Regions from separate parts of the Mesorhizobium sp. M0983 genome, predicted to be linked through region 3. Evidence: predicted binding sites of a transcription regulator. Region 3 holds the regulator's gene; each other region holds the start of a gene.
The links. Region 3 encodes PhoB, which activates phosphate uptake and scavenging genes when phosphate is short. Its sites were predicted from a motif close to TGTCATNNANCTGTCAT; they were not measured.
Positions count from the first base shown of each region.

Region 1: the regulator PhoB is predicted to act here: its motif matches at 4,216-4,232, upstream of NKH71_RS22275 (RNA degradosome polyphosphate kinase).
Region 2: the regulator PhoB is predicted to act here: its motif matches at 3,711-3,727, upstream of NKH71_RS22725 (LTA synthase family protein).

Region 1 covers NZ_JAMYNH010000013.1:66,962-77,026, forward strand. Annotated here, with positions in the region: gene NKH71_RS22265 (serine hydrolase domain-containing protein) at 1-352, opposite strand, end outside; gene ppx (exopolyphosphatase) at 410-1,942, opposite strand; gene NKH71_RS22275 (RNA degradosome polyphosphate kinase) at 1,942-4,143, opposite strand; gene NKH71_RS22280 (zinc-finger domain-containing protein) at 4,293-4,538, shown strand; gene NKH71_RS22285 (FAD-dependent monooxygenase) at 4,558-5,766, shown strand; gene NKH71_RS22290 (TIGR02117 family protein) at 5,961-6,632, opposite strand; gene NKH71_RS22295 (metal-sensing transcriptional repressor) at 6,736-6,999, shown strand; gene NKH71_RS22300 (cation diffusion facilitator family transporter) at 6,996-7,898, shown strand; gene NKH71_RS22305 (HoxN/HupN/NixA family nickel/cobalt transporter) at 8,054-8,767, shown strand; gene NKH71_RS22310 (multicopper oxidase domain-containing protein) at 8,842-10,065, opposite strand, start outside.
Region 2 covers NZ_JAMYNH010000013.1:143,646-153,710, reverse strand. Annotated here, with positions in the region: gene NKH71_RS22730 (pilus assembly protein) at 161-1,705, shown strand; gene NKH71_RS22725 (LTA synthase family protein) at 1,745-3,670, opposite strand; gene fabD (ACP S-malonyltransferase) at 3,917-4,882, shown strand; gene fabG (3-oxoacyl-[acyl-carrier-protein] reductase) at 4,943-5,680, shown strand; gene NKH71_RS22710 (acyl carrier protein) at 5,868-6,104, shown strand; gene fabF (beta-ketoacyl-ACP synthase II) at 6,139-7,401, shown strand; gene mltG (endolytic transglycosylase MltG) at 7,495-8,715, shown strand; gene NKH71_RS22695 (YicC/YloC family endoribonuclease) at 8,853-9,743, shown strand; gene gmk (guanylate kinase) at 9,777-10,065, shown strand, end outside.
Region 3 covers NZ_JAMYNH010000003.1:70,599-80,663, forward strand. Annotated here, with positions in the region: gene NKH71_RS06795 (ATP-binding cassette domain-containing protein) at 1-10, opposite strand, end outside; gene NKH71_RS06800 (sugar ABC transporter permease) at 25-1,356, opposite strand; gene xylF (D-xylose ABC transporter substrate-binding protein) at 1,499-2,539, opposite strand; gene NKH71_RS06810 (ROK family protein) at 2,825-4,069, shown strand; gene phoB (phosphate regulon transcriptional regulator PhoB) at 4,079-4,768, opposite strand; gene phoU (phosphate signaling complex protein PhoU) at 4,785-5,492, opposite strand; gene pstB (phosphate ABC transporter ATP-binding protein PstB) at 5,525-6,328, opposite strand; gene pstA (phosphate ABC transporter permease PstA) at 6,325-7,176, opposite strand; gene pstC (phosphate ABC transporter permease subunit PstC) at 7,180-8,166, opposite strand; gene pstS (phosphate ABC transporter substrate-binding protein PstS) at 8,226-9,287, opposite strand; gene NKH71_RS06845 (hypothetical protein) at 9,949-10,065, shown strand, end outside.

The DNA.
Region 1 (10,065 bases), on a different contig from region 3:
CGAGATCGGCGTATTCGGGAAACAGCGCGAAGAGCGGCGCATCGGGTGGCGGCACCAGTCCCGTGTCGAGGGCAATGCCGTAAAGCAGGCTGACGATGCTCTTCGTTACCGAGCGCAGATCGTGCAGCGTGCCGGCGTCAAAGGCGATCTGCCCGATCGGGCGCCCCCATTCTTCGTCCCTGCCCTCGGCATAGTGCTCCAGGAAGACCTTCTCGGAGCGGGCAGCGAGAACGATGTGCAGGTCGCGCAACAGGCCGGACTCGAGCCCGGCAAGCAGCTTGCGGTGGATCGCTGGATCGAAGCCGAGCGCTTCTGCTGCAGCTACGGACGGAGATGACGATGGGATGGTCATGGAATTTTTCGCTCCGCGTTTACCCCACGTCCCGAAATCCGGCCTTGGACCGCCCGTTCACTTCACAGACATACTCGGCCCGCCCTCGACCGCCAGCACCAGTCGGCGGTTGGTGACTCTTGCCAGCTGTGCCAGCCGGCCAGCCGGCCGCTCGCCGTAAAGATCGGCCAGCGCTGCCGGCAGCACTAGCGCCAGCACGCCATTGCCGCGGTTTTCCCATTTCAGCCGCGGCATGACGCCCGGCATTGCCGCGGTCAACAGATAGACGACGCGCAACAGCGCCGCCAATACCCGGGCGCGTTCGAGATAGCGCGGTGTCGCCAGCCCGCGGATTTCCGGAGCGGCTTCATTGAACACGCCCTCGTGGCGAAACAGGCTGACAAGCGCCAGGAAGGCGCGGCCGGGATGGTCGACGCCGATGAACGAGGCGTGGGCGATGATGTTGAGCGATTGCTTGCCGCGATATTCGGGATGGGCGCGCCAGCCGATATCGGCAAGCAGGCAGGCGGCGTGGCGGTAGCGCGCCTCATCCCTGGTTTCGTCGATGCCGAAGGCAGCGAAGGCCTTACCGGTCCATTCGACAAGCTCATGCGCGTGGTCGACCGATCGCGAGCGCAGGCGGGCAAGCTCTTCCGCCGCCGAGATCAGCGGATCGGCTTTCTGTTCGGCCTTGTCGAGCAGCGAATAGAGAAAGCCCTCGCGCACGCCCAGCGCCGACACGATGATCTTCGACGGCTGCATCGCCGCCATGATCTCCTGCAGCACGATGGCGCCGTAGGGCAGCAGCGAGCGGCGGTTCTTGGAGACGCCCTCGATGCCCTTGACCTTATCGATCTCGGCTTTGGCGACCTGCCGGAGGAAGCTCGCGGCGCTTTCGATGCCGATCTCGTAATGGTGCATGACGCCGAGCGGGTAGTTGGTCATTTCCATGTGCAGACGGGCGAGGTTTCGCCAGGTGCCGCCGACCGTGTAGAAGGCCCTGCCCTGTCCGCCCTTCAGCAATTTCGCCCGCGCCAGTTGCTCGCGCGTGATCTTTGCCGCCTGGGTCAGCGAGTTCTTCGCCATGTCCTGCAGGCGCAAGCCGCCCAACGGCAGGGTGATGCCGTCACCGATCGCCTCGCCGTCGATATCGATCAGTTCGAGGCTGCCGCCGCCAAGATCGCCGGCGATGCCGTTGGCCGGGTGGAAACCGGAGATGACGCCGAGCGCCGAATAATGGGCTTCCTCGCGGCCGCTCAGCACCTGGATCTCGGTCTTGAGTACATCCTCGGCGCGGTGGATGAAGTCGGGGCCGTTGACCGCCTCACGGGCGGCGGCGGTCGCCAACACATACATGCGCTCGGCGCCGGCCTGGTCGGAGAGCGCGCGGAAACGGCGGAACTCTTCCATCGAGCGCGTCACCGCCTCGGGATCGAGCTTTCCGGTCGAAACGATGCCGCGGCCGAGGCCGGCGAGCATCTTTTCGTTGAACAGCAAGGTCGGCGAGCGCGCCAGCCCTTCATAGATGACAAGACGGATCGAGTTCGACCCGATATCGATGATGGACAGCGGTCGGCGGTCCTGAAGCCGGCCCTGGGACGCTGAAATCATCAGCCCGTCGCTGCGTTCTGTTTCTTGCGGCGCTTGAACTGCGCGATGCGCTTGGGCGCATGCGACTTCAACGCATCGCCCCGTCCGGACAGGCTCGGATTGGTCATGAAATATTCCTGCGCGTTGAACGGTTCCTCGCCCTCCTCCAGCACAACGCGCCGGGAGGTTCCGTCAGCCAATACGTCGAAACTTTGCTGGTTGTCCATGATGTTGCCGAGCATGATCTGGCCGAGCACCTGTTCATGCACAGTTGGATTGGTGATCGGCACCATGGTCTCGACCCGGCGGTCGAGATTGCGCGGCATCAAATCGGCCGAGGAGATGTAGACGATCGCCCCGTCCGAGGGCAGGCCGTGGCCGTTGCCGAAGCAATAGATGCGGCTGTGCTCGAGGAAGCGGCCGACGATCGACTTCACCCTTATGTTCTCCGACAGGCCCGGCACCTGCGGTCTCAGGCAGCAGATGCCGCGCACGACGAGATCGATCTCGACGCCGGCGCGGCTGGCATCGTAGAGCGCATCGATGATGATCGGATCGACCAGCGCATTCATCTTCATCCAGATGCGAGCCGGCCTGCCATCCAGCGCGTGGCCGATCTCGTCCGAAATATGCTTGAGGATGCGGTTGCGCAGCGTGAACGGCGATATGGCCAGCCGCATCTGCTCGGCCGGCTCGGCATAGCCGGTGATGAAATTGAACAATTGCGCGACATCGCGCGCGATCGTCGGATCGGTGGTGAAGAAGGACAGGTCGGTGTAGATGCGCGCGGTGACCGGGTGGTAATTGCCGGTGCCGAGATGCACGTAATTGCGTAGCCTGCCATCCTCGCGCCGCACCACCAGCGACATTTTCGCGTGGGTCTTCAGCTCGAGAAAGCCGAAGACGACCTGGACTCCGGCGCGCTCGAGGTCGCGCGCCCAGCGGATGTTGGCCTCCTCGTCGAAGCGCGCCTTGAGCTCGACCAGCGCCGTCACCGACTTGCCGGCCTCGGCGGCGTCGACCAAAGCCCGCACGATCGGGCTGTCGTTGGAGGTGCGGTAGAGCGTCTGCTTGATCGCCACCACTTCCTGATCGGCCATCGCCTGGCGCAGGAACTGCACCACCACGTCGAAGGATTCGTAGGGGTGGTGGACGATGATGTCCTTCTCGCGGATGGCGGCAAAGCAATCGCCACCATGCTCGCGGATGCGCTCCGGGAAGCGCGGATTGTAGGGCGTGAACTTCAGATCGTCGCGAGCGACGGCGACGATCTCCGAGATCTGGCTAAGCGCCAGCGGACCGGTAAGCACGCTGATGCGGCTGGCCGAGACGCCAAGCTCGCCGGCGACGAAGTCGCGCAATTCGGACGGCATCAGCCTGTCGAACTCGATCCGGATGACCGAGCCGCGGCGGCGACGCTTCAGCGCCGTCTCGAACAGCCGCACCAGATCTTCGGATTCTTCCTCGACCTCGATATCGCTGTCGCGGATGATGCGGAACGTGCCGGAGCCCTTGACCTCGTAGCCGGGGAACAGCTTGCCGATGTAGAGACTGACCGCCTCTTCGAGCGGAACGAAGCGGACGTGATGCTTGCGATCCGGCAAGCGGATGAAGCGCCTCAGCGCTACCGGCAGGCGCAAAAGCGCGCTCATTTCCTCGCCGTTCTTGCGGTGGCGCAATTGCAGCGCCATCGAGAAACCGAGATTGGGAATGAACGGAAACGGATGCGCTGGGTCGATCGACAGCGGCGTCAGGACCGGAAACACCTGCTCCTGGAAATGGTCCTCGAGCCAGGTCTTCTCGTCCTTGGTCAGCGCATCGCGGGTGATGCTCTCGATGCCTTCCTTGTTGAGCTGCAGCATCAGCGCCGAAAGGCTGTTCTGCTGGTCCTCCTGCAGGCGCTCGACCTCGCGCAGCAATTGTTCGAGCTGCTGCTCGGGGGTGCGCCCGTCCGGGCTCTTCAGCACGATGCCCTCGCGCACCTGGCCGGCAAGACCGGCGACGCGGACCATGAAGAACTCGTCGAGATTGGCCGCCGATATCGACAGGAAGCGAACGCGCTCGAGCAGCGGATGATTGGCGTTCAGCGATTCCTCGAGCACGCGCCGATTGAATTGCAGCCAGGAAAACTCGCGGTTGACGAAGCGGTCAGGATTGCCGCCTTCGCGGCTCGCCGCCTCGATGGTGATGAATTCGCTTTGCACCGGCTTCAGTTCGTTCATGGTTCCTGCTCTTCCTACACCAGCCGTCGGCGCCAGCCTTAACCGGCTTAACTTATCCTCTGACAGGCTTTTGCGACAGTTTCATTTCATCGATCTTGCAAAGAGACGGGTTATGATCCAGATGCAATCGACAAGATCAGGAGACGACGATGGCAGGCGGTTCCATTCCCCATTTCCAGAACGATGCGGGCTATCCGGCAATCGACATCGGCGTCAAGGAATTCATGTGCACCGGCGCCAATCCGCCTTTCGACCATCCGCATGTATTTCTCGACATGGGCGACGACAATGAAAAAGTCTGCCCCTATTGCTCGACGCTCTATCGCTATTCGCCGAAGCTGAAGGCATTGGAAACGCAGCCGCCGGGCTGCCTCTATATCGACCAGGCCGCCTGATTCTTCCGCGACAAGCCTGATGCGAGAAACGCAGTCCCGGCATGTGGTCATCGCCGGGGCGGGCGTTGCCGGGCTGACCGCGGCACTGGCCTTCGCCGAGCGCGGCTATCGGATAAAACTGTTCGAACAGGCGCAGCACCTCGAGGCTGCCGGCGCCGGCATCCAGCTGTCGCCCAACGCGACACGCATTCTTCGACAACTCGGCGTACTCGATCGGCTGCTGCCGACGGCGGTGCGGCCGGAGGCGGTCGTGCTCAAGGATGCCGCCACGCTGCGTGAGCTGGCGCGCGTACCGCTTGGCCAGGCCGCCGAAACGCGCTGGGGAGCGCCCTATCTCGTTGCCCACCGCGGCGATCTGCAGTCAGCGCTGATGGCGCGGACAGCCGAGCGACCCGAGTTCGAGCTTGTCACCGGCGCCCGCGTCGGCAGCGTAGCATCCGGACCGAATGGCATCACCGCAACAGTCGAGATTGCCGGCACGACCATCGAAACCGAGGCATCGTTGCTGGTGGGAGCCGACGGCGTCTGGTCGTCGGTGCGAGAAAAGCTGGCCCGCACGGAGGCCGACTTTGTCAGAAGCCGATTCTCGGGCGAGCTTGCCTGGCGAGCCACGGTGGCCGCGGACAGCCTCGCCGGACAGGCCTTCGGCATGATCGGTGCGCCCGATTGCGTTACTGCATTCCTCTATCCCGGCTTCCATATGGTCGCCTATCCGGTCAGCCGTGGCACTGCCTTTAATCTCGCCGCCTTCACCAGGGGTGAGCGAATCGCCGAGGGCTGGTCGGGGCATGCCGACCCCGCCAGCCTCGTCAGTGCCATGCGCGGTACCGCGCCGGCGCTGGTCCGTCTGGCGAGCGAGGCGGCGCCGTGGACGGCATGGCCGATCCACACCGTCGAGCAGCGGCGGTGGACGACACCGGAAGGCGTCGCGCTGATCGGCGATGCGGCGCATGCGATGACGCCCTTTGCCGCACAGGGCGCGGCGATGGCGATCGAGGACGCGGCGACGCTTGCCGGCTTCGTTGCCACCTCGCCTGCCGATCTCAGCGGCGCGCTTGCCGCTTGGGAACAGGCGCGGCGGCCGCGCGTCGCCCAGGTCGCCCGCCGCGGCGCGGTCAACCGCCTCGCCTGGCACGCGGCCGGGCCGGTGGCGATGGCCCGCAACCTGTTCCTGGCGATGCGCTCACCCGAAAAGCTCGCCGCCGATCTTGATTGGCTTTATGGCTAGCGGGCGCGCGAGTCTGGGGATCGGCGATAAAAAGCTCGATAGGCCGGCGGGACAGCGCCCCCCTCTGTCCTGCCGGACATCTCCCCCACAAGGAGGGAGATTGGCAGTTTCGGCGCCTTGCTAGGTCCTGCAACGTTAGAGATTGGCGAAAGGAGGGCTCGAAGGATCGCGGCGTTGATCAGCCGGAACCCTCTTCAATTGTGAAGCCGCATCGACAGGCCGAGCGAGGCTGGCAGCGGGTTCCACCAGCCGGTGCGCAGCCCGGCCGTGCGCAGTGCCGCCGCCGTCCAGGTGTTGCAGCCGATCAGCGCGTTGAAATGGCCATTGGCTTCGAAGAAACGATCGAAGCGGGAATAGGCCGCATTCTCGATCGGAATGGCCCCGTTCGGCCCCCGCTGGAAGCTTGCCGCAATGTAATCGAGCAGCGCTGCAAAGCGTTCGTCGCCGATGTCGAAGCCGGCGACGTCGGGATGCGGCTCGGCGATGTCGCCGGAAATGTCGACATGCATCACCGAGGCATCGACGGTCAGCGCCTTCATCACCGGCATCGGCTTCAGCTCCGACCAGGTCGGCGTCTCCAGATAGAAGGCGCGGCCGCCCCAGCCGAAGACGATGTAGCGGACCTCCGCCATGTCGGCAGGAATGCCGGCATCGACCAGGAAATGGAAGCGCCGGCGCATATCGTCGTCGACCGGAATGGCGATGTCGGTGTGGATCGGATTTTGCAGCACCAAGATGCGGTGGCTTGCGCCGATCGGATCGGCAACTGCCGCCGGCCAGAGCGGGCGCGGCAGCAGCGTGCCCAGCGCTGCGGCAAGCACTGTTGCAACGACCAGCAGGCCAAGAAAACGGGCAAGCTTCTTCATGGGAAAGGCTTAGAGCAAGCCATGCTCAAGGTGAAGCGTCTCTGGAGTTGCACGGCTGACAAAGCGCTTGACGCGTATCCTCCCCGGGAGGATATGCTCAAGCATGTCAGATCACCTCCACGCCTCGCATCCTTCCATCATAAAGCGCCTGAAGCGCGCGCAAGGTCACCTTGCGGCTGTGCTGGCCATGATCGAGGCGCATCGCCCTTGCGTTGATCTGGCGCAGCAGCTTCATGCCGTCGAAAGGGCCATCAGCAGCGCCAAGCGCGAGCTGATCAACGATCACATCGAGCATTGCTTCACGGACAGCGTGGAAACCGGCGGCAACTCGCTGGCGGAACTCAAGCAGCTGGCGAAGTATCTATGAATGCCATCGTAGCCCGCATTCTGGACTGGCTCGGGTTCGGCTCGCACGCCGCACATCATCACGGCGATCACGGTTCGCACGGTCACACCCACGGCGTCATCGATGCGACAATTGCTACCACCGACCGGGGCATCTGGGCAATCAAATGGTCGTTCGTAATCCTGGCCATCACCGCGGCGTTGCAGATGGTCGTGGTTGTGCTGTCGGGGAGCGTGGCATTGCTGGCCGACACGATCCATAACATCGGCGATGCGACAACGGCGATCCCGCTATGGATTGCGTTCGTGCTGGCGCGGCGCAAGCCGTCGCGGACCTTTACCTATGGCTTGGGCCGGGTCGAGGATCTGGCCGGCATCATCATCGTGCTCATCATCCTGTTCAGCGCTGTTGTCGCCGCCTACCAAGCCATCGACAGGCTGATCAATCCACAAGTAGTGACACACCTCGGCTGGCTGACGGCGGCGGGCATTGTCGGCTTCCTCGGCAACGAGGCGGTTGCCGTGTTCCGTATCCGCGTCGGCCGCGAAATCAACAGCGCGGCACTCATTGCCGACGGCTACCACGCCCGCACCGACGGACTTACCAGCCTTGCCGTGGTCATCGGAGCCATCGGCGTCTGGCTCGGCTTTTCCTTGGCCGACCCGATCGTCGGCCTGCTGATCACGATTGCGATCTTCGGTATCGTGTGGCAATCGGCCCGTTCGGTGCTGACCCGCATGCTGGACGGAATCGAACCCGGTGTGATGGATGAAATCCGACATGCCGCCGAGCATGTTGCGGGCGCACGCATTGTCGATGCTAAGGCGCGCTGGGTCGGTCATAGATTGCACGCCGAATCGCAATTGCCGCGGACGAAACCTTACCGCTGTCGGCGGCGAACAAGATCGCGGCAGCGCTGAAAGACGAACTGTCCCAGCATATGCCAGCCCTGGCTGAGGCGAATGTCCGGTTTTCAACGGAACGTGGAGAGAACGACCATCCGCACCCTCACGAGCACACGCATGACCACGGCCACATGCACTGACGCTCGCCGATTTTCTGCTAGTCTCGTCCGATGTTCCAGACGCTCGTCGAATTTCAGCGCACGATCTATCTGACGCTCGGCGAGCAGATCAAGCTGCTTGCGGCCGGAGGCAATTGGCTGGCATTCATGGCCTTCCTGCCGATGGGCGTCGTGTTCGGGGCTGCCCATGCGCTGACGCCGGGTCATAGCAAGGCGGTCCTGGCGACCTATCTTGCCGGTTCGGATGCGAAGGTCTCGCGCGGCCTGCTCGTGTCTATCACGCTATCGTTCACGCATGTGACGATTGCCGTTCTGATTGCGGCTCTCTCGCTGCCACTGGTCTCCATAGCATTGGGCAGCGTTGGCCGCGCTCCGCTCCTGGAGCATATCAGTCGTGGGCTGCTCGGCCTCATTGGCGTCTGGATGCTCTGGCGCGCTTTGAGCCACAGCCATCACCACAGGCACGAAGGCGAGGCTGTCGGCGTGATGGCAGGCCTGATCCCCTGCCCGCTGACGCTTTTCGCGATGACTTTCGCGATCTCCAGGGGTGTTCCGGCAGCGGGCGTCCTGTTTGCCATCACCATGATGGTCGGCGTGGCGCTGACGCTGTCCTGCGTCGCGGTATTGTCGATCGTGTTTCGGGAACGGCTTGTACAGTTTTTCGCGCGCCAGCCACGGCTGTTCGAAACCATCTCCCGGGCCATCGAGGGCGCTGCCGGTCTCGCCCTTGCCGGCGTCGCTGTCTGGCAGATCACATCAGCTTAAGAGAAAACATGGTTTCAGCCACTGCATGGCGTCCGGGCCGGTGCAGCAGTTGGAACGAGCCAAGCCGACGCCGGTCATGTCACATCGATCACGACCATCAGCCCGCCGCCGCCCTTCTCCTCGACATTGTTGTTCGTGGTGTGATGCGGGATGTGGCAATGGATCAGCCATTTGCCCGGACGCTGTGCCTTCCAGATCACGTCATAGCGCTGACCTGGCCCGACGTTGACTGTATCGGCAAGGAAACGACCCGAGGCAGGGATCGTCTCGCCGTCGCGGGCAACGACCTCGAACGGTCCGCCATGGATGTGCATCGGATGGATGAAGCCGTTGTTGGTGCCGATGAACCGCACCTTGAGCGTCTCGCCGACCTTCATCGGAATCGTCTCGGTCGAGGGATAGGCCTTGCCGTTGATGGTGAAGAAATTCGGCATGCCGCCGTCCATCGGCATCGACGGGTAGGTCAGCCCTTCCCGCACCAGCCATTCCTGAAGCTCGATGACGTAATCATGGTCGGCCGCGACCTCATCGGCGGGATTGGCGGGATCGATGATCAGCGCACCGTAGAGGCCGAGCGCCTGGGTCCGGTCCGGCTTGGCATGGGGGTGATAGAAATAGGTTCCGTGCTGGGTTGCGGTGAATTCGTATGAATAGGATTGGCCGGGCTCGATCGGCGCCTGCGTGATCTCGGCTGGCCCATCCATCTGGTTCGGCAGGATCAGGCCATGCCAATGCACCGTCGTTTCCTCAGGCAGGCCGTTGACGACGTTGATCCTGACCCGATCGCCCTGGCGAATGTGAATTCGCGGACCGGGAATCTGGCCATTATAGGCATAGGCGTCGACCGCAACGTCCGGCAGGATCTGCCAGCGGACCACCGAAGGCCTGAGCTCGAACACCTTGATGCCGTTTTCCATTCGAAAAGGCAGGTCCTGGTCACCCTTTGCCGTCAGATCATAAGAGGCGGCCACAAGGCGAGGATCGGTGGCGGCCATGTCGCGCATCGCGTCGGCCGGCGTGTCGCGGTCCATGATCATGCCTTGCGGCATGATCACCCCGCCGACGTCGCGCGCCGACAGCGTCAGGTTCAGCCAATTCGCCGGCGCGATCATGCCGATGGCGAGGGCCAGCAGGGAGACCATGCTGAGGGCGGCGACTTGCGGGGTCGTGGCATCCGTCTCCATGTGATGACCGGCGCCGCCTTTGCCTTTGTGGGAAGCCATATCGTGGTGCTGCCCGTGATGGCCGCTGGCGTCGGCCTGCTGCATTTGCATCTGCGCGTGTTGCCCTTGGTGGGG
Region 2 (10,065 bases), on a different contig from region 3:
GACCTCGATGGCAAGGTTTTACGGATTTCCTGAAACCTGACCTTAACCATCATGCGAAGTTCCCCGTGCCGGCGGGCGTGGCGGCAACCCGCCGTTCATCATGCGAATGCAAAACGAACAGTTCGCGCGCGGCCGCCAGCAAGGCGGTTTTGGGGATAAAATGCTGTTCGACAAATTCTGCCGTTCGAAGAGCGGCAACTTTGCCCTGATGCTGGCGTTCGGGCTGCCTGCGGTTCTGACGGCCGTCGCCTTTGCCGTGGACGTGTCCACCTTGATGAGGGCCAAGGTCAGCTTGCAGAACGCGCTCGATGCCGCGAACCTTGCATCTTCGCATCTCGGCGACATCGAGGCTTCGCGCAAGGACGTCTTCGACCGCTACTTCCAGGCCAATGTCGCCGGCCACAGCGAGTTGAGGAACGCCGAAGCGACGCTTACCGTCGAAAGGGGCCTCAATTACATCCAGACAAAGGCTGTCGCCGCGGCCGATGTCAACTTGAACTTCGCCTTCCTGTTCGGCAACGACAAGCGCATCACCGTCGATGCCGGCGCCGTCGAATCGACCAATCAGCTCGAAGTCGTGCTGGTGCTCGACAATACCGGGTCGATGGCCAGCAACGACCGCATCGGCGCATTGCGGACGGCGGCGACGGGCTTGATCGATATGCTCCAAGCCGCGAAGTCGCCGACGCGCAGCGTACGTGTCGCAGTGGTGCCATTCGTCACCGCGGTCAATGTCAAGGGCGAGGACTACGATCCGGCCTGGATCGACATGGCCGGCAAATCGCCGAACAATGGCGCCAATTTCCCCTTGGTCGGCGGCAAGCGCGTCAACCATATGGACCTGTTCAAGCAATTGGGCGTCGAATGGAGAGGCTGCGTCGAGGCGCGGCCCGGAATCAACAATGTTTCCGACATTTCGCCCGACCAAAACAAACCGGACACCCTGTTCGTACCCTATTTCGCGCCGGACGATCCAGGTAACGCCAAAAATCCGAACAGCTCCTATGGCAATTCGGCGGCCGGCTACAACAATTCCTATCTCGACGATACGGTTATCACCCTGCTTCCCGGCCTCACCGGCGACATCGCGAAGTACAGTGTTTCGACGATGAAGCTGATCAACGACAAGAAAGGCCCCCTGACCATCGGCCCAAACCGGGCCTGTCCGACGCCGATAGTGCCGCTGACCGACGATTTCGACAAATTGCGTAAGGCCGTCAGTGAGATGATCGAATGGAACGGCTCGGGGACCAATGTTTCGGAAGGGTTGTCATGGGGGATGCGGGTACTCTCGCCGGAACCGCCCTACAGTGACGGCGCGCCGTTCAGGGCGTCAGGCACGACCAAAACGGTGCTGCTGCTCACCGACGGCGAAAATGTTGTCTATGGCGCGAAGGATACGCCACAGAAGTCGGACTATGGTTCTTACGGGTTCCTGGCTTCGGGTCGGTTCGGATCCAGCGACCAGACCGCGGCCGCGCGCAATGTCGACGACTGGACAACCAATGTCTGCAACACGTTGAAGAAACAGGACGTGCAGATCTTCACAGTACTGCTGCAGGCCGACACCGCAGCCAACCGCAAGCTCTACGAGGCCTGCGCGTCGTCGCCGTCGGATTATTACCCGACCAACGACGTCACCCAGCTCGAAAGCGTGTTCCTGAAAATCGGAAGCTCGATTTCGCACCTGCACTTGACGAACTGAACGACGTCAGTCGCCCAACGGCCGTTCCGCCGCCGCTGCTCAACTCGTGTGCGCAGCCACTTTGCGTGTGGTTTCGGGGAAGAAATCGGGCGCCGCATGGCGCTTGCCGAACATCATGTCGTACTGCAGCAGACGGAAGTCGCGGATTGCCGGGTCGATCTCTTTCTGACGCGACCAATCGGGGGTGGCGTCGCCCGCCGGTGCCAACAGCAAATTGCGGTCGATGACGCGGTAGTGCTCCCGCAACTGGCCGAGGAAGCCGGTGTAATAGGGATGACTGATGCCGGCAGTCTTCAGGATATGATAGGGCAGGAAGGCTGGGCTGACGGCGCCGAGATCCTCGGCCGGGCCGCTGCGGTTTGACCAGACGATCAGCGGCGTCTGGTGGTGCAGCAGCATCTGGTCGGCCGCCTCCTTGCGCGGCGCGACATTGTCCTTCAGGAAACCGGTCTCGACGTAGACCGGCCCAAGCGGCGGCAGATGGTCGCCGAAGAAGGCGATGACCGTCGGCCGCTGGCGTTTCTTCGCCCATTCGATCAGCCGCTCGAGGCCACGGTCCGCGTCGGAAGAGCCTTCGGCGTAGCTCAACAGCGATTCACGTGCCCATTGGCTGATCGGCGCCTGCACCTTATGGGTCGGATTGTTATAGCGATAGGGCTCATACGGCCCGTGGTTCTGCAGGCTGACGGCGAAAAAGAAGACCGGCTCGGCGCTGGTATCGGCCTCGTGGATGATCTCGTCGGTCATCGCTGCGTCCGACGCGAGCGGTCCGCGTTTTTGCATGGGCGGCAACGTCTCCTCGGATTTGAAGTCGTTGAAGCCGAAATCGGCATAGACGGCTCCCCGGTTCCAGAACCAGTTGGTGCCGGGATGGATGGCGCGCGCCCGGTAGCCCTGACTTTTCAGGAAGGTCGCCAGCGACGGGGTCGGTGTCCGCACATATTGCTGGTAGGGAATACTGCCCGCCGGCAGGAAGGCGTTGGAAAAGCCGGTCAGGGCCTCGAACTCGATGTTGGCCGTCATGCCGCCGAATTCGGGCGAGAACATGTAGCCCGTGCGCAGTGCCCGCACATTGGGGATCGGGTCGGGCGTGATGGTGACGCCGGGCAGCTTGGTCGGATCCCAGAAGGATTCGCTCATGACGACGATGATGTCGGGCTTCTCGGCGGGTACCGAGGCCGTCACCTGCGGTTTGCCGATCGCTTCGATCGCCTTGCCGGAATAGCCGGGCGGCGCCGAGACATGGGCCATCGGGACGTTCAGCGCGAATGCGAGCGCAAAACCGTTCGAGGCATAGTTTTCCTTCTGGTCCCACATGATCGGGATGATCTGCAGCCGGTCGCGCGTCCATGAGAAAGTGGCATAGTCCATGATGGAGACGAAGAAGGCGATCAGCGGCACTGTCAGCGTCAGTCGGGCAAGGCGGCCCTTGTGGCTGAGCGCCGGAACGCGGCGGCGCCATAGCCGCCAGCCATAGACGAGAAGCGACAGCCCGCCGACGACGCCGATCGCCAGGGCAATGGCGGTTCCCGGGCGATCGCGTACCAGGAGCGGCATCAGCGCCACGATCTGCCGAGAATAGAGGAAATCAGTCGGATAGAGCGGATCGCCGAGATAGAGCGACTTCTGGTGGCCGACGAACGCCAGCGACAACGTCAGCGGCGCGAGGATCATCAGGCTCTGATGGCTGCGGCCGAGCACGGCGTCGAGCCCTATGAGGATCAGCGCAAAAATGATGATTGTGGTCCAGCCGGGTTTGAAGGGCTGCAGAAAGAAGTCGACGGTGCCGGCAAAGTTGCCGCGCACGATCAATTCGATAGAGAACACCAGGATGGCCGCGGCCAACAGGCTGATGAAGCCATAGCGGATGACAGGCCATTTGCGCCCCGGCAGATAGCCGGTGGCCGGATCGCCTTCGAGAAACTGTGGCGCGGCCTCGGCTGCGCTCTTCTTGGTCTTTGCCACTGCAATAGTTCCCCGGCCCGCAACAAAAGCGTCACTCGACTGTCATCGAACTGTCACGCAAAGCTAGCGCCTGTGGCGGAAATAAGAAGAGCCAGCAAACAAATCGTGAGCGGTTTTCATCATGAGTGATCGCCAAAAAGCCTGCCGAAACAGGCACTCGGCCGACGTTGCGCGGTCAAGGTTGGACTTGACTCGGCCGCACGCCTTGCGTCACAGGCAACGAGAACCAGCAGCTGGGAGCCGCCGATGGCCATCGCATTCACCTTTCCGGGGCAGGGCAGCCAGGCTGTCGGCATGGGCAAGGACCTCGCCGATACCTTTGTTGAATCGCGGCGGATCTTCGAGGAAGTCGATGAAGCGCTCGGCGAAAATCTATCGAAGCTTATCTGGGAAGGCCCGGAAGAGACGCTGACGCTGACCGCCAATGCCCAGCCGGCGCTGATGGCGGTGTCGCTTGCCGCAATCCGGGCGCTGGAGGCGCGCGGCTTCTCCCTGAAAGGCAAGGTCACCTATGTGGCCGGCCACTCGCTCGGCGAATATTCGGCACTTGCGGCCGCCGGTTTCGTTTCGGTCGCCGACGCCGCCCGGCTGTTGCGCATCCGGGGTAACGCCATGCAGGCGGCGGTACCGGCCGGCGAGGGCGCCATGGCGGCGATCATCGGGCTGGAACAAGCCGACGTCGAAGCCGCCTGCGCAGAGGCTGCCCAAGGCGCGGCCAAAGATCCCGCGCAAGCCTTGGTTTGCCAGATCGCCAATGATAATGGCGGCGGCCAGCTGGTAATCTCCGGCGCCAGGTCGGCGGTCGAACTGGCGGCGAAGCTATGCACGGAGAAGGGCGCCAAGCGGGCGCTCATGCTGCAGGTTTCCGCGCCCTTCCATTCGGCATTGATGAAGCCGGCGGCCGAGATCATGCGGGAGGCACTGGCCGCCGTGACGAAGAGTGCACCGGCCGTGCCGCTGGTCTCCAATGTTACGGTGACCCCGACGAGCGATCCCGACGAGATCGCCCGCCGCCTCGTCGAACAGGTGATCGGGCGCGTGCGCTGGCGCGAAACGGTGGAGTGGTTCGGCGCGAATGGCGTTGCGACGCTATATGAAGTAGGCGCCGGCAAGGTTCTGTCGGGGCTGGCGCGGCGCATTAACCGCGATATTGCCACCAGTGCAATCGGATCCGCGGCGGATGTCGAGGCGGCGCTGGCGGCGCTTGCATAATCAACTGGCGATTTGACCCCGCTCCGTGCGAAGGGTGTTCGCTCAGATCAGGAGACAAAAATGTTCGAATTGACCGGCCGCAAGGCGCTCGTCACCGGCGCATCGGGGGGCATCGGCGAGGCGATCGCCCGCGTGCTGCATGGCCAGGGCGCCATCGTCGGCCTGCACGGCACGCGTATCGAGAAACTGGAGGCGCTGGCCGCCGAACTGGGCGACCGGGTCAAGCTGTTTCCGGCCAATCTTTCCAATCGCGACGAGGTCAAGGCGCTTGGCCAGAAGGCGGAGGCCGATCTCGAAGGCGTCGACATCCTCGTCAACAATGCCGGCATCACGAAGGACGGGTTGTTCGTACGCATGGCTGATGCCGACTGGGATAGCGTGATCGAGGTCAACTTGACCGCCGTGTTCCGGCTGACCCGCGAGCTTACCCATCCGATGATGCGGCGCCGCCATGGCCGCATCATCAACATCACTTCAGTGGTCGGCGTCACCGGCAATCCCGGCCAGGCCAATTATTGCGCCTCCAAAGCCGGAATGATCGGCTTTTCCAAATCGCTGGCGCAGGAGATCGCCACCCGCAATATAACCGTCAACTGCGTCGCCCCGGGCTTCATCGAATCGGCGATGACCGACAAGCTCAACGACAAGCAGAAAGAGGCGATCATGGCGGCGATCCCGACGCGGCGCATGGGCACGGGCGCCGAAGTCGCCTCTGCCGTCGCCTACCTCGCTTCCAATGAGGCGGCCTACGTCACCGGCCAGACCGTTCATGTCAATGGCGGCATGGCAATGATCTAACACTTGGGAAAACGCTTCATTCCGTCTTGGATGCACGGGATTTTTCGTGTAATGCCGCCCGCAACCCGGCGGTTCGGGCAAAAACCGGTCCTGTTCCGCTGCGTTTCCGGCAGGACCATCTTTCAGCTTGATTAGCGGCATTCTGCCCGCTAACGAAGACAGACAACCAAAAGACGAGGATGCCCAAATGAGTGACACCGCAGAGCGCGTCAAGAAGATTGTCATCGAGCACCTTGGCGTCGATGCCGACAAGGTGACGGAGCAGGCGAGCTTCATCGATGATCTGGGCGCGGACAGCCTCGACACGGTCGAACTTGTCATGGCGTTCGAAGAAGAGTTCGGCGTCGAAATCCCCGACGATGCGGCCGAGACCATCCTGACTGTTGGCGATGCGGTGAAATACATCGACAAGGCCTCGGCCTGACGCTATTTGCAGTCATCACCGGGGAGGACCTGCGATGAGGCGTGTCGTCGTCACGGGCCTTGGGCTGCTTTCGCCGTTCGGCATGGGCTTCGAGCACAGCTGGAATGAGCTTCTGACCGGCCGCAGTGCAGCCAAGCGCATCACCGAATTCGAGGTGGAAGACCTTGCCTGCAAGGTCGCCCACGTCATTCCGCGCGGTGACGGCTCCAATGCCACTTTCAATCCTGAAGCCGTTCTCGAGCCGAAGGAACTGCGCAAGATCGGCGACTTCATCCTGTACGGGATCGCGGCCGCCGACGAGGCGCTCAAGGATTCCGGCTGGCAGCCGAAGACGCATGAGGAACAGTGCGCCACCGGCGTGCTGATCGGTTCCGGCATCGGCGGCATCGAAGGCATCGCCGAGAATGCGATGATCCTCAAGGAACGCGGTCCGCGCCGCATCAGCCCGTTCTTCATCCCCGGCCAAATCATCAACCTCGTGTCCGGCCAGGTCTCGATCCGGCATGGGCTGAAAGGCCCCAACCATGCCGTCGTCACCGCTTGCTCGACCGGTGCGCACGCCATCGGCGATGCCGCCCGGCTGATCATATGGGGCGATGCCGACGTTATGGTCGCAGGCGGCGCCGAAGCGCCAGTGACGAGGCTTTCGATCGCTGGGTTCGCGGCTTGCCGCGCGCTCTCCACCGACCGCAACGACGCGCCGCAAACGGCCTCGCGCCCCTATGATCGCGATCGCGACGGTTTCGTCATGGGCGAGGGCGCCGGTGTTGTCGTGCTCGAGGAACTCGAACACGCCAAGGCCCGCGGCGCCAAGATCTATGCCGAGGTCACCGGCTACGGCCTGACCGGTGACGCCTATCACATCACCGCGCCAGCCGAGGACGGCGACGGCGCTTTCCGTTGCATGACGGCGGCGCTGAACCGGGCGAAGCTGACGCCCGCCGATGTCGACTACATCAACGCCCACGGCACCTCGACCATGGCCGATACGATCGAACTCGGCGCCGTCGAGCGGCTGGTCGGCAACGCCGCCTCGAAGATATCGATGTCGTCGACGAAATCGTCGATTGGCCACCTGCTGGGCGCGGCTGGTGCTGCCGAGGCGATCTTTTCGATCCTCGCCATTCGCGACAACATCGCGCCGCCGACCATCAATCTCGACAATCCGGAGCGCGAAACGGCGATTGACCTTGTGCCGCACAAGCCGCGAGCCCGGCAGATCGACGTGGCGCTGTCCAACTCCTTCGGCTTCGGTGGCACCAACGCCTCGCTCGTCTTCCAGCGCTACAATGGCTGACCGCTCCGCCGGTTTGCGTCTGCCGTCAATTTTGCCATATTCGCCCCTACTCTGCCCGAGGGGATTCGTCGCAAGATCAATTGGTAGGGCGCTATGAACACAAATCCGGCCGATAACGGGGAATTCGGGCAACGGGCAGCAACCCCCGGCCCGATCGTGCCGAAGACGGCCAGCGAGGCGTTGCGGCCCGAGGCCGGCACGCCGCCGCCGAAGCGCTCGCGTGCCTCGCGCAGCCAGTTCGTCGTGTTCATGAACTTCGTCATCTCTTCGGTGATGCTGATGGTTCTGGCGGCAGGCGTTGCGCTGTATTTCGGCAAGCAGGAATTCAACGAGCCGGGCCCGTCGGCCAATGGCGACACTTTCCTGGTCAAGCCGAATAGCGGCGTCCAGGAGATCGCCGACCAGCTTGAGCGGCGAGGGCTGATCAGCGACGCCCGCATCTTCCGCCTTGGCGTACGCGCCTTCGGCAATGATTCCGCCCTGAAGGCTGGCGAATACGAGATCAAGCCGCAGGCTTCGATGCACGATATCATGGAACTGCTGAAGAGCGGCAAGTCGGTGATGTATTCGCTGACCATCCCCGAGGGGCTGACGGTCGAGCAGGCACTGCAACGGATCGCTGAGCAGGACGCACTGGCCGGCGATATGCCGTCGACCACTCCACCCGAGGGCAGCCTCGCCACCGACACGCTGCGCTTCACCCGCGGCGCAACACGCCAGCAGATGGTCGACAAGCTTCTGGCCGACCAGAAAAGACTGGTCGACGAAGTCTGGCAGCGCCGAGCGCCGGATCTGCCGATCGCCAACATTGAGGATTTTGTCACCCTGGCCTCGATCGTCGAGAAGGAGACAGGTAAGGGCGATGAACGCTCGCGGGTAGCGGCCGTCTTCCTCAACCGGCTGGCCAAGGGTATGCGGCTGCAGTCGGACCCGACCATCATCTACGGCCTGTTCGGCGGCAAGGGCAAACCCATCGACCGCCCGATCTATCAGTCGGACATCCAGAAGCCGACGCCCTACAACACCTATCTGATCAACGGCTTGCCGCCGACGCCGATCGCCAATCCCGGCCGTGCGGCGCTGGAGGCAGTCGCCAATCCGTCGAAGACCAGCGATCTTTACTTCGTCGCCGACGGCAGCGGCGGCCACGTCTTTGCCGCGACGCTCGATGAGCATAACGAGAATGTCGCTCGCTACCGGGCACTGCTGAAAAAGCAGGCGCAGGACGCCGCCAAGGCCGGGGCAACCAATACCGGAGCCGACACGCCGGCGGGAGCCATCGTTGACGATGCGGGGGCTACCGCCGCCCAGTAGGGCCAGACGCCATCAGGTCGGCCCTGTGCATGTCCGGGTGGATGTGCAAGGGCTGCTATGGCATTGAAATTCACATGATCCTGTCCGGAGCAATCGTTCCGGCTTGAGGGGCATTCGGCAAGGGGACGCACGGCAACATGAACTTGCAGAGTATGACCGGTTTTGCGCGCAGTGTCGCCGAACACGAAGGCACTTCGATTGCCTGGGAAGCCAAGTCCGTCAACGGCAAGAGCGTCGAGGTCAGGCTGCGGCTGCCGCAAGGTTTCGACCGGCTGGAGCCGGCAGTCAGGCAGACGGTGCAAAAGCGTTTTGGGCGCGGTAATTTCCAGATGACGCTGACCATTGGCCGCGCCGCCGGCGCGCAAGCGCAACCCGTGGTCAACGAGGCTTTCCTGAAGGATCTGGCGGGGTTGGCCAAGCGGCTGCAGGAGCAGTTCGGAGTAGCGCCTGCGGCGGCCGACGGACTGCTTGCGCTGCGCGGCGTGCTCGACATTCCCGAAGCCATCGAAACCGAAGAGGCGCGCAGTGCGCTCGATACCGCGATATTGTCGGCGCTGGAAGCAGCACTGGACGGGCTGCAGCAGGCGCGCCAAGGCGAAGGTGCGGCGCTTCGTTCCCTGCTGTCCGGCCATATCGATGCCATCGAGGCGCTGACACTGCGGGCCGAGGCCGATCCATCACGCGAGCCGGCCACGATCCGCGAAAGGCTTGCAGAGCAGATCCGGCTGCTGATGGACGCATCAGCCAATCTGGATGCCAGCCGGCTGCATATGGAAGCGGCGTTCCTGGCCACCAAGGCCGACATACGCGAGGAGATCGACCGGCTGAAGACGCACGTGGCGTCGGGCCGGGCGCTGCTCGCCGGCGGTGGCGCCGTCGGCCGCAAGCTCGATTTCCTGGCGCAGGAATTCAACCGCGAATCGAATACGCTGTGTTCCAAGTCGAATGCTGCCGCGGTCACCGCCATCGGACTGGAACTGAAGGCGGTCGTCGACCAGTTTCGCGAACAGGTCCAGAATCTGGAATGATCCCGATGCCAAGCCACATGACTGCCAAGCCCCATGACCACTAGGGATGTGGGTTCCCGCATTCGGCGCCGCGGGCTGATGCTGGTGTTGTCGTCGCCCTCAGGCGCCGGCAAGTCGACGATCGCGCGCAACCTGCTGGAGAGCGATTCCAGCCTGGAATTGTCGGTCTCGGTCACCACGCGGCCACGCCGCGGCAGCGAGATCGAGGGTGTCCATTACCACTTCCGCACGATGCGCGAGTTCGAGCGGCTGCGCGATTCCGATGCGCTGCTCGAATGGGCGGAGGTGCACGGCAATTGCTACGCGACGCCGCGCGAGCCGG
Region 3 (10,065 bases):
TGTCTGCCATGCTCGTTCTCCTCACTAGACCCGTTTGCGATAGACGGTATCGAGCCACACCGCGACCACCAGCACGGCGCCGACAACGATGCTCTGCAGCGGCGAATCGATGCCGAGCAGCACCATGCCGGATTGCAGCGACTGCATCAAAAGCGCGCCGAGCATGGCGCCGAGCACCGTGCCGGAGCCGCCGGCGAGCGACGTGCCGCCGATCACGGCCGCCGCGATGACCAGCAGCTCGTCCAGGGTCCCCAGCGCATTAGTCGACGCGTTGAGGCGCGCCGATGCGATCGCCGCACTGATCGCGGCCAGCACGCCCATGATCATGAACACCTTCATGGTGACCCAGCGTGTGTTGATGCCGGCGAGTTCGGCCGCTTCCGGATTGCCGCCTATGGCAAAGACATAGCGGCCGAAACGGGTGCGTCTGGTGATGAAGGTCATGACGATGCCCGCGGCCACGGCCATCAGCACAGGTATGGCGATGCCGTGGGCGATGAACAACCCGCCCTCGGGAACGGTGATGCCGTTCTGCTGGGCATATTGGCGTACGATGCCGACCGGCCAAGGATAGGAATTGGCGATCCACACGGCGCCGAGGATGGCGGCGCAGGCTATCACGCCGAGCAAGCTTTCCGCCCAGACAGGGCGCAGCGGAAAGTTGAAGCGCTTGCGCTGCGAGCGGCCGTTGAAGAGCATGAAGGCAACGGCCGCGCAGGCGAGGACACCGACGATCCAGCTCCAGGTGGCGCCGATCGAGCCCCGTGGTCCGCCGCCCATCAGCTGGAAGGTCCTGTCCAGCGGCGCAACGGTGCGCCCGCTGGTGATCAGCCACGCCATGCCGCGCCAGACCAGCAATCCGCCGAGCGTCACGATAAAGGCAGGAACCTGGAGATAGGCGATGATGAAACCCTGAAACGCTCCGATAGCCAGGCCGAGCACCAGGCCGGCGGCCAGTGCGATGACCCACAGCCAGGGGCTGCCAAGCTGAAATCCCATGATGCGGACGAGGAATTCGGCCTGCGCCACGCCCATCACCATGCCGATCACGCCTTCCACGGAGCCGACGGAAAGATCGATGTTGCGCATCACGATGACCAGCACCATGCCGGTCACCATGATCGCCACCGACGAGGTCTGCACCGAAAGGTTCCAGAGATTGCGCGGCGTCAGGAAGAGCCCGCCCGACAGTATGTGGATCCCGACCCAGATGACCAGCAGCGCGCCGACCATGCCGAGCATGCGCGTGTCGAGTTCGGTTGCCTTGAGAAATCGGGCAACGACGCCGAGCTCCGATTCCCGCGCCCGGTCTGCCGTCGAGCTGTCGACCGGCGTGTTGGAAGTCGTGTCGGTCATGATGTTTCTCCCGCCGGGTTGCCGTCTGCCGCGGATGCCGGAAGCAGCCTAGAAGTTATCCGCCGGAAGCGGAAAAACAATTCTTTCTTGAAAAAACGCCGCGGCAAGCGGCCGCGGCGTTCGGACTTCTCGGAAACTCGGATCAGTTGCAGACCGGAACAGCGCCCGCCGCCACGCCCGCGCAGACCTCTTCTTTCTTGATCCAGCCGGCGTCGATGACGACGTTGAGGTTGTCCTTGGTGATGGCGACCGGGGTCAGGAACAGGGACTTTACGGTGTTGCCGCCGGGCGTGGTGAAATCCTTCACGCCGGCAATGTCGGTCATCTGCTTGCCGTCGGCCAATTGTGAGGCGATCTCGGCGGCGTTCTTGCCGAGCTCGCGCGCGTCCTTCCACACCGAGACCGTCTGTGTGCCGAGCGCGATGCGATTCAGCGCGGCGTGGTCGCCGTCCTGGCCCGAGACCGGAACCGATCCAGCCAACCCTTGCGCCGTCAGTGCGGCGACGACGCCGCCGGCAGTGCCGTCGTTAGCGGCGACCACCGCATCGACCTTGTTGTCGTTCGCGGTCAGGAACTGTTCCATGTTCTTCTGGGCGTTGGCCGGCAGCCAGCCGTCGGTATAGGCCTCGCCGACATTCCTGATCTTGCCGCTGTCGATGGCGTCCTTCAGCACTTCCATCGAACCGGCAAAAAGGAAATCGGCATTCGGATCGGCGCCCGAGCCCTTGATGAAGACATAGTTGCCTTCCGGCTTCACCTTGAACACGTCGCGGGCCTGCATGCGGCCGACTTCCTTGTTGTCGAAGGTCAGGTAAAAGACGTCCTTGTTCTCGATCAGCCGGTCGTAGCCGACAACCGGAATACCTTCGTCCAGCGCCTTCTGCACGGCCGGCCCTATCGCCGAGGCGTCCTGCGCCAGGATGATCAGTGCGTTGGCGCCCTGCGAGATCAGGCTCTCGACGTCGGTGAGCTGCTTGCCGGGGTTGGACTGTGCGTCGGCGGAAATATACTTGTCGCCTGCGGCCTCGATGGCCGCCTTCATTGCGGCTTCGTCGGTCTTCCAGCGCTCTTCCTGGAAGTTCGACCAGGAAACGCCGATGACCTTGTCCTTAGCCTGCGCCACCGACGCAAGCGCCAGCGTCATGGCGACACCCGCCAGAATGGCGGTCGTGAATTTCTTCATCATATCCTCCCTGCGCCGCGTACGGCGTGACCAATTGGCCCCAAAGGCCAGCTTAGAGGCGCTAATTTTTTCGAGCCTCGAAAAAATACTGGCCCGATCTCCCGCTGCTGTCAACATCGATTCTGATGGATTTTGATGTTGCTGCGAGTTTTTCGAGCTTCGGAATAAACGATGACAGCGCCACCTGCATCTGACACTATTTGCCTCATCTGACACTATTTGTCGGCATTACCGACGGCTTCCGGTTCATGAGCGGCCGCGGCAAACCGGGAGGAAAGCAAAACGATGTCGGTCGGAATCCGCCATGACGATTTGCGCCGGCGCAACCGGGCGATGGTGATCTCGGCCGTGCGCCGGGCCGGCCAGCCATCGCGTACGGAGATCGCCGCAACCACCGGCCTCAGCCATTCGACCATATCGGCGATCTCCTCCGACCTGATACGGGAAGGCATCCTCGCCGAGAGCAAGGCAAGCGAACCCGTTTCGTTGAAACGCGGTCGTCCGCAGGTCGGCCTCGCCCTCAATCCGGAAGCGGCGGCGGTGCTGACCGTGGTGTTGTCGCTGAATTTCCTGTCGGCCGCCATCATCGACTATGCGGGGCAGGTGGTCGCCGAGGAACAGCGCCGGCTGGACACGCTGACCATGCCGCGCGACGAACTGATCCGCGAATGCATGGCCATCGTCCGGCGCCGGCTGGACGATCCAGATCTTGACGTCCGCAGTGTCGCCCGCATCGCCCTGGCGATTCAGGGAATTACCGACTCCCCTGCACGCGCCATGCTGTGGTCGCCGATCACGCCGCAGACGGACATCGCCTTTGCCGACATGCTGGAAGATGAATTCGGCATCCCGGCCACGGTGGAGAACGACTGCAATATGATGGCGGTGGCTTTGCGCTGGCGCGATCCGGATCGCTATCGCGACGACTTCATCGCCATCCTGCTTTCGCACGGCATCGGCATGGGGCTGGTGTTGAAGGGCGAGCTGTTCACCGGCACGCATTCCTCGGGCGGCGAGTTTGGCCACATGATCCATCGTCCGGGCGGCGCGCTCTGCCGTTGCGGGCGGCGCGGCTGCATCGAGGCCTATGCCGGCAATTACGCCATCTGGCGCAACGCCACGCAGATGAGCGAAGACAGCCAACCGGTCGCCGACGTCAGCGACGCCGACATGCGCGCGCTGGCGGTTCGGGCGCGCGAGAAGGACGGGCCGGAACGCGAAGCCTACCGCAAGGCCGGCGAAGCGCTGGGTTTCGGTCTCGGCTCGCTGTTCGCGCTGATCGATCCGGCACCGGTCGCAATGGTCGGCGCCAGTGCCGCCGCCTTTGATCTGATCGAGCCGGCCTTGCGGAAGGCCATCGCCCAGACCGCCGGCGGCCAGCATTCGGGCTCGATCTCCTTCGATACCGAGCCGAACGAATTGCCGCTGATCCGCGAAGGCTGTGCAATGCGGGCGTTAAGCTTCGTCGACCAGCAGATTTTCGCGCCGGGCGCGCAAATGAGGCCCGGCGTCAGAAAGAACGTAGCCTGACTGGGCGGGTCAATCTTCCCTGATCGCGTAGCCGGCACCGCGGATGGTGCGGATGACATCAGGCATGCGGCCGTTGTTGACGGCTTTGCGCAGCCGCCCGACATGCACGTCGACGGTGCGTTCGTCGATATAGATCGTCTCGCCCCAGACATTATCGAGTAACTGGCTGCGCGAGAAGACGCGGCCCGGATGCCGCATCATGAATTCGAGCAGCCGGAATTCGGTCGGCCCGAGCCGGATCTCGGTCTTCTTGCGATACACCCTGTGCGATTCGCGATCGAGCACGATGTCGCCGACCTTCAGCACGCTGGACAGCACTTCCGGCTTGGCGCGGCGCAGCAGCGCCTTGACCCTGGCCATGAATTCCGGTGTCGAAAACGGTTTGACCAGATAGTCGTCGGCGCCGGTCGAAAGACCGCGTACCCGGTCGCTCTCCTCGCCGCGCGCGGTCAGCATGATGATCGGCAGCCGTTCGGTTTCGGGGCGCACCCGCAACCGGCGGCAGAGCTCGATGCCGGAAACCGCTGGTATCATCCAGTCGAGCACCAGAAGATCGGGCACATTCTCCTGCAAACGGATCTCGGCTTCGTCGCCGCGTGTCACCACCTCGACCTGGTAGCCTTCGGATTCGAGATTGTAGCGGAGCAGCACACCCAACGGCTCCTCGTCCTCCACCACCATTATGCGTGGTGCGATCATCGGCTGGGCACCCCCATCATGTCGCCGGTGCGGACATTGTCGTTTCGTCTTGCTTCGGACGATTGACCGGCAATTGCTCGCCGGTCAGCACATAATACGCATTTTCGGCGATGTTGGTGACATGGTCGCCGATCCGCTCCAGATTCTTGGCGCAGAACAGCAGATGCGTGCAAGCGGTGATGTTGCGCGGGTCTTCCATCATGTAGGTCAACAGTTCGCGGAACACCGACGTATATTTGACGTCGATGCGCTCGTCGGCGGCGCGTAGCTTGGCCAACGCGGCCGCATCGCCTGCAGCATACTCCTCGATGACGCCCTGCACCTGGATGAGCACCAGCTGCGCCATCGCATCGATGGAATGCGATAGGTCGCGCGGTGTGACGCTAAGGCCGACCGCACTCACACGCTTGGCGATATTCTTGGCAAGGTCGCCGATGCGTTCGAGATCGCCGGCCATGCGGATCGCCCCGACGACATGGCGCAGATCGTGGGCCATCGGCTGGCGCTTGGCGATCAGGGTGATGGCGCGGTCGTCCAGTTCGCGTTGACGCGCATCCATGATGGCATCGTCGGAAACGACGCGTTGCGCCAGCACGTTGTCAGAATTCAACAGGGCCTTGGTCGCCCCGCCGACCATCGAACCGGCGAGGTCGGCCATGTCGCGGATCAGCTTGCTGATCTGCTCGAGATCCTCGTCGAAAGAAGCGACTGTGTGTTCGCCCATGGTCCTGTCCTTATATGCATGATCGGAACGGCTCAGCCGAAGCGGCCGGTGATGTAATCCTGCGTGCGCTTCTCGCGGGGCGACGTAAAGATCTTCTCGGTCCGGTCGAACTCGACCAGTTCACCCAGATACATGAAGGCGGTCTGGCGCGACACGCGCGCCGCCTGCTGCATGTTGTGGGTGACGATGACGATCGTGTAATCGGCTTGCAACTCGTCTATCAGCTCCTCGATCTTGGCGGTCGACAGCGGGTCGAGTGCCGAAGCCGGCTCATCGAGCAGAATGACTTCCGGCTTCACCGCCACGGTGCGGGCAATGCAAAGCCGCTGCTGCTGGCCGCCTGACAGGCTCAAGCCGCTGGCGTTGAGCTTGTCCTTGACCTCGCCCCACAGCGCGGCCCGCTTCAACGCTTGTTCGACGCGGCCGTCCATTTCGGACTTGCCGAGATTCTCATAGAGCCTGACCCCGAAGGCGATGTTCTCGTAGATCGACATAGGGAACGGCGTCGGCTTCTGGAACACCATGCCGATCTTGGTCCTCAGGAGATTGAGATCCTGCGAGCGGTCGAGAATGTTCTTGCCGTCGAGCAGCACCTGGCCCTCGGCTGTCTGCTTCGGGTAGAGTTCGTAGATGCGGTTGAACACACGCAGCAGCGTCGATTTCCCGCAGCCCGAAGGGCCGATGAAGGCAGTGACGCTGCGCTCGGGCAGCGACAAGGTGATGTCCTTCAACGCCTTGCTCTGGCCGTAGTAGAAGTTGAGGTTCTTGACCTCGATCTTCGTCTTCTCGGCGACCGTTTCGGTCATCGTCATGTCCGGGGACAACATCTGTGTCATCTGTCCTCTCTGCGTCCGGTAAGGCTGCGGGCGAGGATGCTCAAGCCCAGAACCGTCAGGGTGATTATGAGTGCGCCGGTCCACGCCAGTTGCTGCCATTCCTCGTAAGGGCTGAGAGCGAACTGGAAGATGGTCACCGGCAGGCTGGCCATCGGCGCGTTGATATTGCTGCTCCAGAACTGGTTGTTGAGCGCGGTGAAGAGCAGCGGCGCCGTCTCGCCGGAAATGCGTGCTATCGCCAGCAATATGCCGGTGACGATGCCGGACAATGCGGCGCGGTAGGCGACCGAACGGATCACCACCCAACGCGGCGCGCCGATCGCGGCACCGGCTTCACGCAACGCGTTCGGCACCAGGTTGAGCATGTCTTCAGTGGTGCGCACGACCACCGGAATGACCAGGATGGCAAGCGCAACGGCGCCGGCTATGGCCGAGAAATGCCCCATTGGCCGCACCATCAACTCATAGACGAACAAGCCGATGATGATCGAGGGCGCCGACAACAGGATGTCGTTGATGAAGCGCACGACGGTGGTGATGCGCGAGAAACGCCCATATTCGGCCATGTAGGTTCCCGCCAGCACGCCGATCGGCGTGCCGACGACAACGGCGATGATCGTCATCAGCAGGCTGCCCGCGATTGCATTGAGCAGGCCGCCGGCCTCGCCTGGCGGTGGCGTCATCTCGGTGAAGACCGCGAACGAAAGCCCGGCTGTGCCCTTATAGACCAGTGCACCGAGAATGAGCGCCAGCCAGGCAAGCCCGATGCCGGCGGCGACGACGCAAAGCGCCATCATCACCGAATTCCTGGCTTTGCGGCGGCTGTGGAGCGATGAGGATGTCGACATCGGTCAGGCTCCCGTACGGGCGTCGATCCGCATCAGCATATAGCGGGCGGCGGCAAGGATCAGGAAAGTGATGACGAACAGGATCAGGCCGAGCGAAACCAGAGAGGAGGTGTAGAGATCGCCGTCGGCCTCGGTGAATTCATTGGCGATGGTCGCCGAGATCGTCGTGCCCGGCGCGAACAGAGAGGCGCTGATGCGGTGAGCGTTGCCAATGACGAAGGTCACCGCCATGGTTTCGCCGAGCGCGCGGCCGAGGCCAAGCATGACGCCGCCCATGATACCGATGCGGGTATAGGGAATGACCACGCGCCGGGTCACTTCCCAGGTCGTGCAACCGATGCCGTAGGCCGATTCCTTCAGCACCGCCGGCACCGTATCGAAGACGTCCTTGGTGATCGAGGTGATGAAGGGCAGTACCATGATGGCGAGGATCAGCGCCGAGGTTAGAAGGCCGATGCCGTAAGGAGGGCCGGCGAAAAGGCTGGATAGTCCCGGCACGCCGTGGAAGATGTTGATGATGAAGGGCTGTATCGTCGTCTGCAGGAACGGCGCGAACACGAACAGGCCCCAGATGCCGTAGATGATCGAGGGAATGCCGGCCAACAGCTCGACCGCTATGCCGATCGGGCGCCTGAGCGGGCGCGGGCAGAGTTCGGTGAGAAACACGGCAATGCCGATGCCGATCGGAACCGCGATCAGGATGGCGATGGCCGCCGTGACCAGGGTGCCGTAGATCGGCGCCAGCGCGCCAAATTTTTCCGTAACCGGATTCCAGCTCTCAGTCGTCAGGAAAGAGAACCCGAAGGACGACAGGGCCTGCCATGAGCCGGCAAACAGCGAGATTGCGACACCACCGAGGATGACCAGCACAAGAATTGCGGAAGCGCGGGTGAGTCCGCGGAATATGGCGTCTGTGAGCGCGAAGCGCCGCACCGTAGCTTCCCTGGCCCGGGCTGCAGATGATAGCATGGCATCGGAAGCGATGGTCATTGGGTCCTCGCGATTGAAGGCAACAGGGAGGGCGCCGTCGACGCCCTCCCTGGAGGAGATTACATAGCCGAGTAGAGCGGCTTGCCGTCGCTGCCGACGACTTCCTTGGCCCACATGGCCTTGACGCTCTCGACCACCTTGTCGGGCATCGGAACGTAGTCCAGCTCGCCGGCCATCTCGTCGCCCTTGTCGTATGCCCAGGCGAAGAATTTGAGCGCTTCGCCGGTGGTCGCGGCATCGTCCGGCTTCTTGTACAGGAGGATCCACGTTGCCGCCGTCATCGGCCAGGACTCGGCGCCCGGCTCGTTGGCGAGGATGACGCCATAGCCCGGCTGCGAGCTCCAGTCGGCATTGGCCGCTGCCGCCGAGAATGCCGCCGCGGTGGGTTCGACCTTCTTGCCGTCCTTGTTGATCATGTCGGTGTGGGTGAGCTTGTTCTGCTTGGCATAGGCGTATTCGACATAGCCGATCGCGCCGCCGGTCTGGGAGACGTTGTTGGCAACGCCCTCATTGCCCTTGGCGCCGATGCCCACGGGCCATTCCACGGCCTTGTCGACGCCGACCTTTTCTTTCCAGTCCGCGCTGACGTCGCCGAGGTAGTATGTGAAGTTGAACGTCGTGCCCGACCCATCAGAACGGTGAACGACCGCGATCGCCTGCGAAGGCAGCTTGACGTCGGGATTGAGCTTCTTGATCGCCTCGTCATCCCAGCTCGTGATCTTGCCGAGGAAGATGTCGGCCAGCGTCGGGCCGTCGAGAACCAACTCGCCCGGCCTGATGCCTTCGAGGTTGACGACGGGAACGATGCCGCCCATCACCATCGGGAACTGAGCCAATCCGGACGATTCAAGCTCTTCGCCTTTCAGCGGCGCATCAGAAGCGCCGAAGGTAACGGTCTTGGCTTTGATCTGCTTGATGCCGCCGCCGGAACCGATCGACTGATAGTTAAGCCCAATGCCGGTGTCTTTCTTGTAGGTGTCGGCCCACTTCGCATAGATCGGGTAGGGGAAGGTGGCGCCGGCGCCAGAGATGTCCGCGGCGAGCGCGGCGGACAGGGTGAGGGTAGTCGTCGCCGCAGCCATTGCAATCGCAACGGCCGCCGAGCGGATGAAATGTCTCATGTGGCCTGCTCCTGTTCGGAATATGGTCTCTCGGCGCCATTCCTCCGGCGCCCGCTGAGGCCAATAGCCCCCGATTATTACAGTCGCATGACAGTTTCATGTCGCTCCGGTAACGTCGTCCAGCCGGGTTAAGAAGGAACGGCCGCGGGCTTTGTCGGCATGGGCCGCGGTTTGCCGCTGGAATCAGCAGCTTGCGTGAATTCCGGCCGGCTTTGTCCGCTCGACGATAGCAGCCACTGACCTTGAGAAGAAAAAAGCCGGACGGGAGCGCGTTGCATGCAGCCAGAACGTGTCATGGCCGCGCCATCGCCGAAACAGGTCCGTTGGGGTAAATCTGACCCTGTTTCTTGCCGGCGGTCGCTGCTCCCGCCCGTAACTGGAGGAGCGGAACTTCGAATATCCCATTGTCGCGACTGAGCGCGCCATTGGGTATGGTGCGATCGCACCATGGCCTTACGCTGGAAGCGGTGACGAATCGCAAGGTTTTAACTCGCCTCGCGCTGGACCTCCATCCGCGCCCGACCCGGCGCTCGATCTTTCGAGCGGGGCCTTCGACTGGAAGTGCGACGATTTCTACTTCACCTTACCTACTCCCTCTGCACTATTCCGCCGGTTGTCGGTTGGGCCGAAGCAGCGTTATAAGCTTGCAGGGGTGTTGCTGATGTTTCGACGGATTCTGCCTGTCTTCCTGTGCCTGGCGCTGCTTCTGGGAACCGGCTGCGCGCGCAGCTATGACGGCACCGTGATCATTCCCAAGCCGCTCGATGTTCGCCGTTTC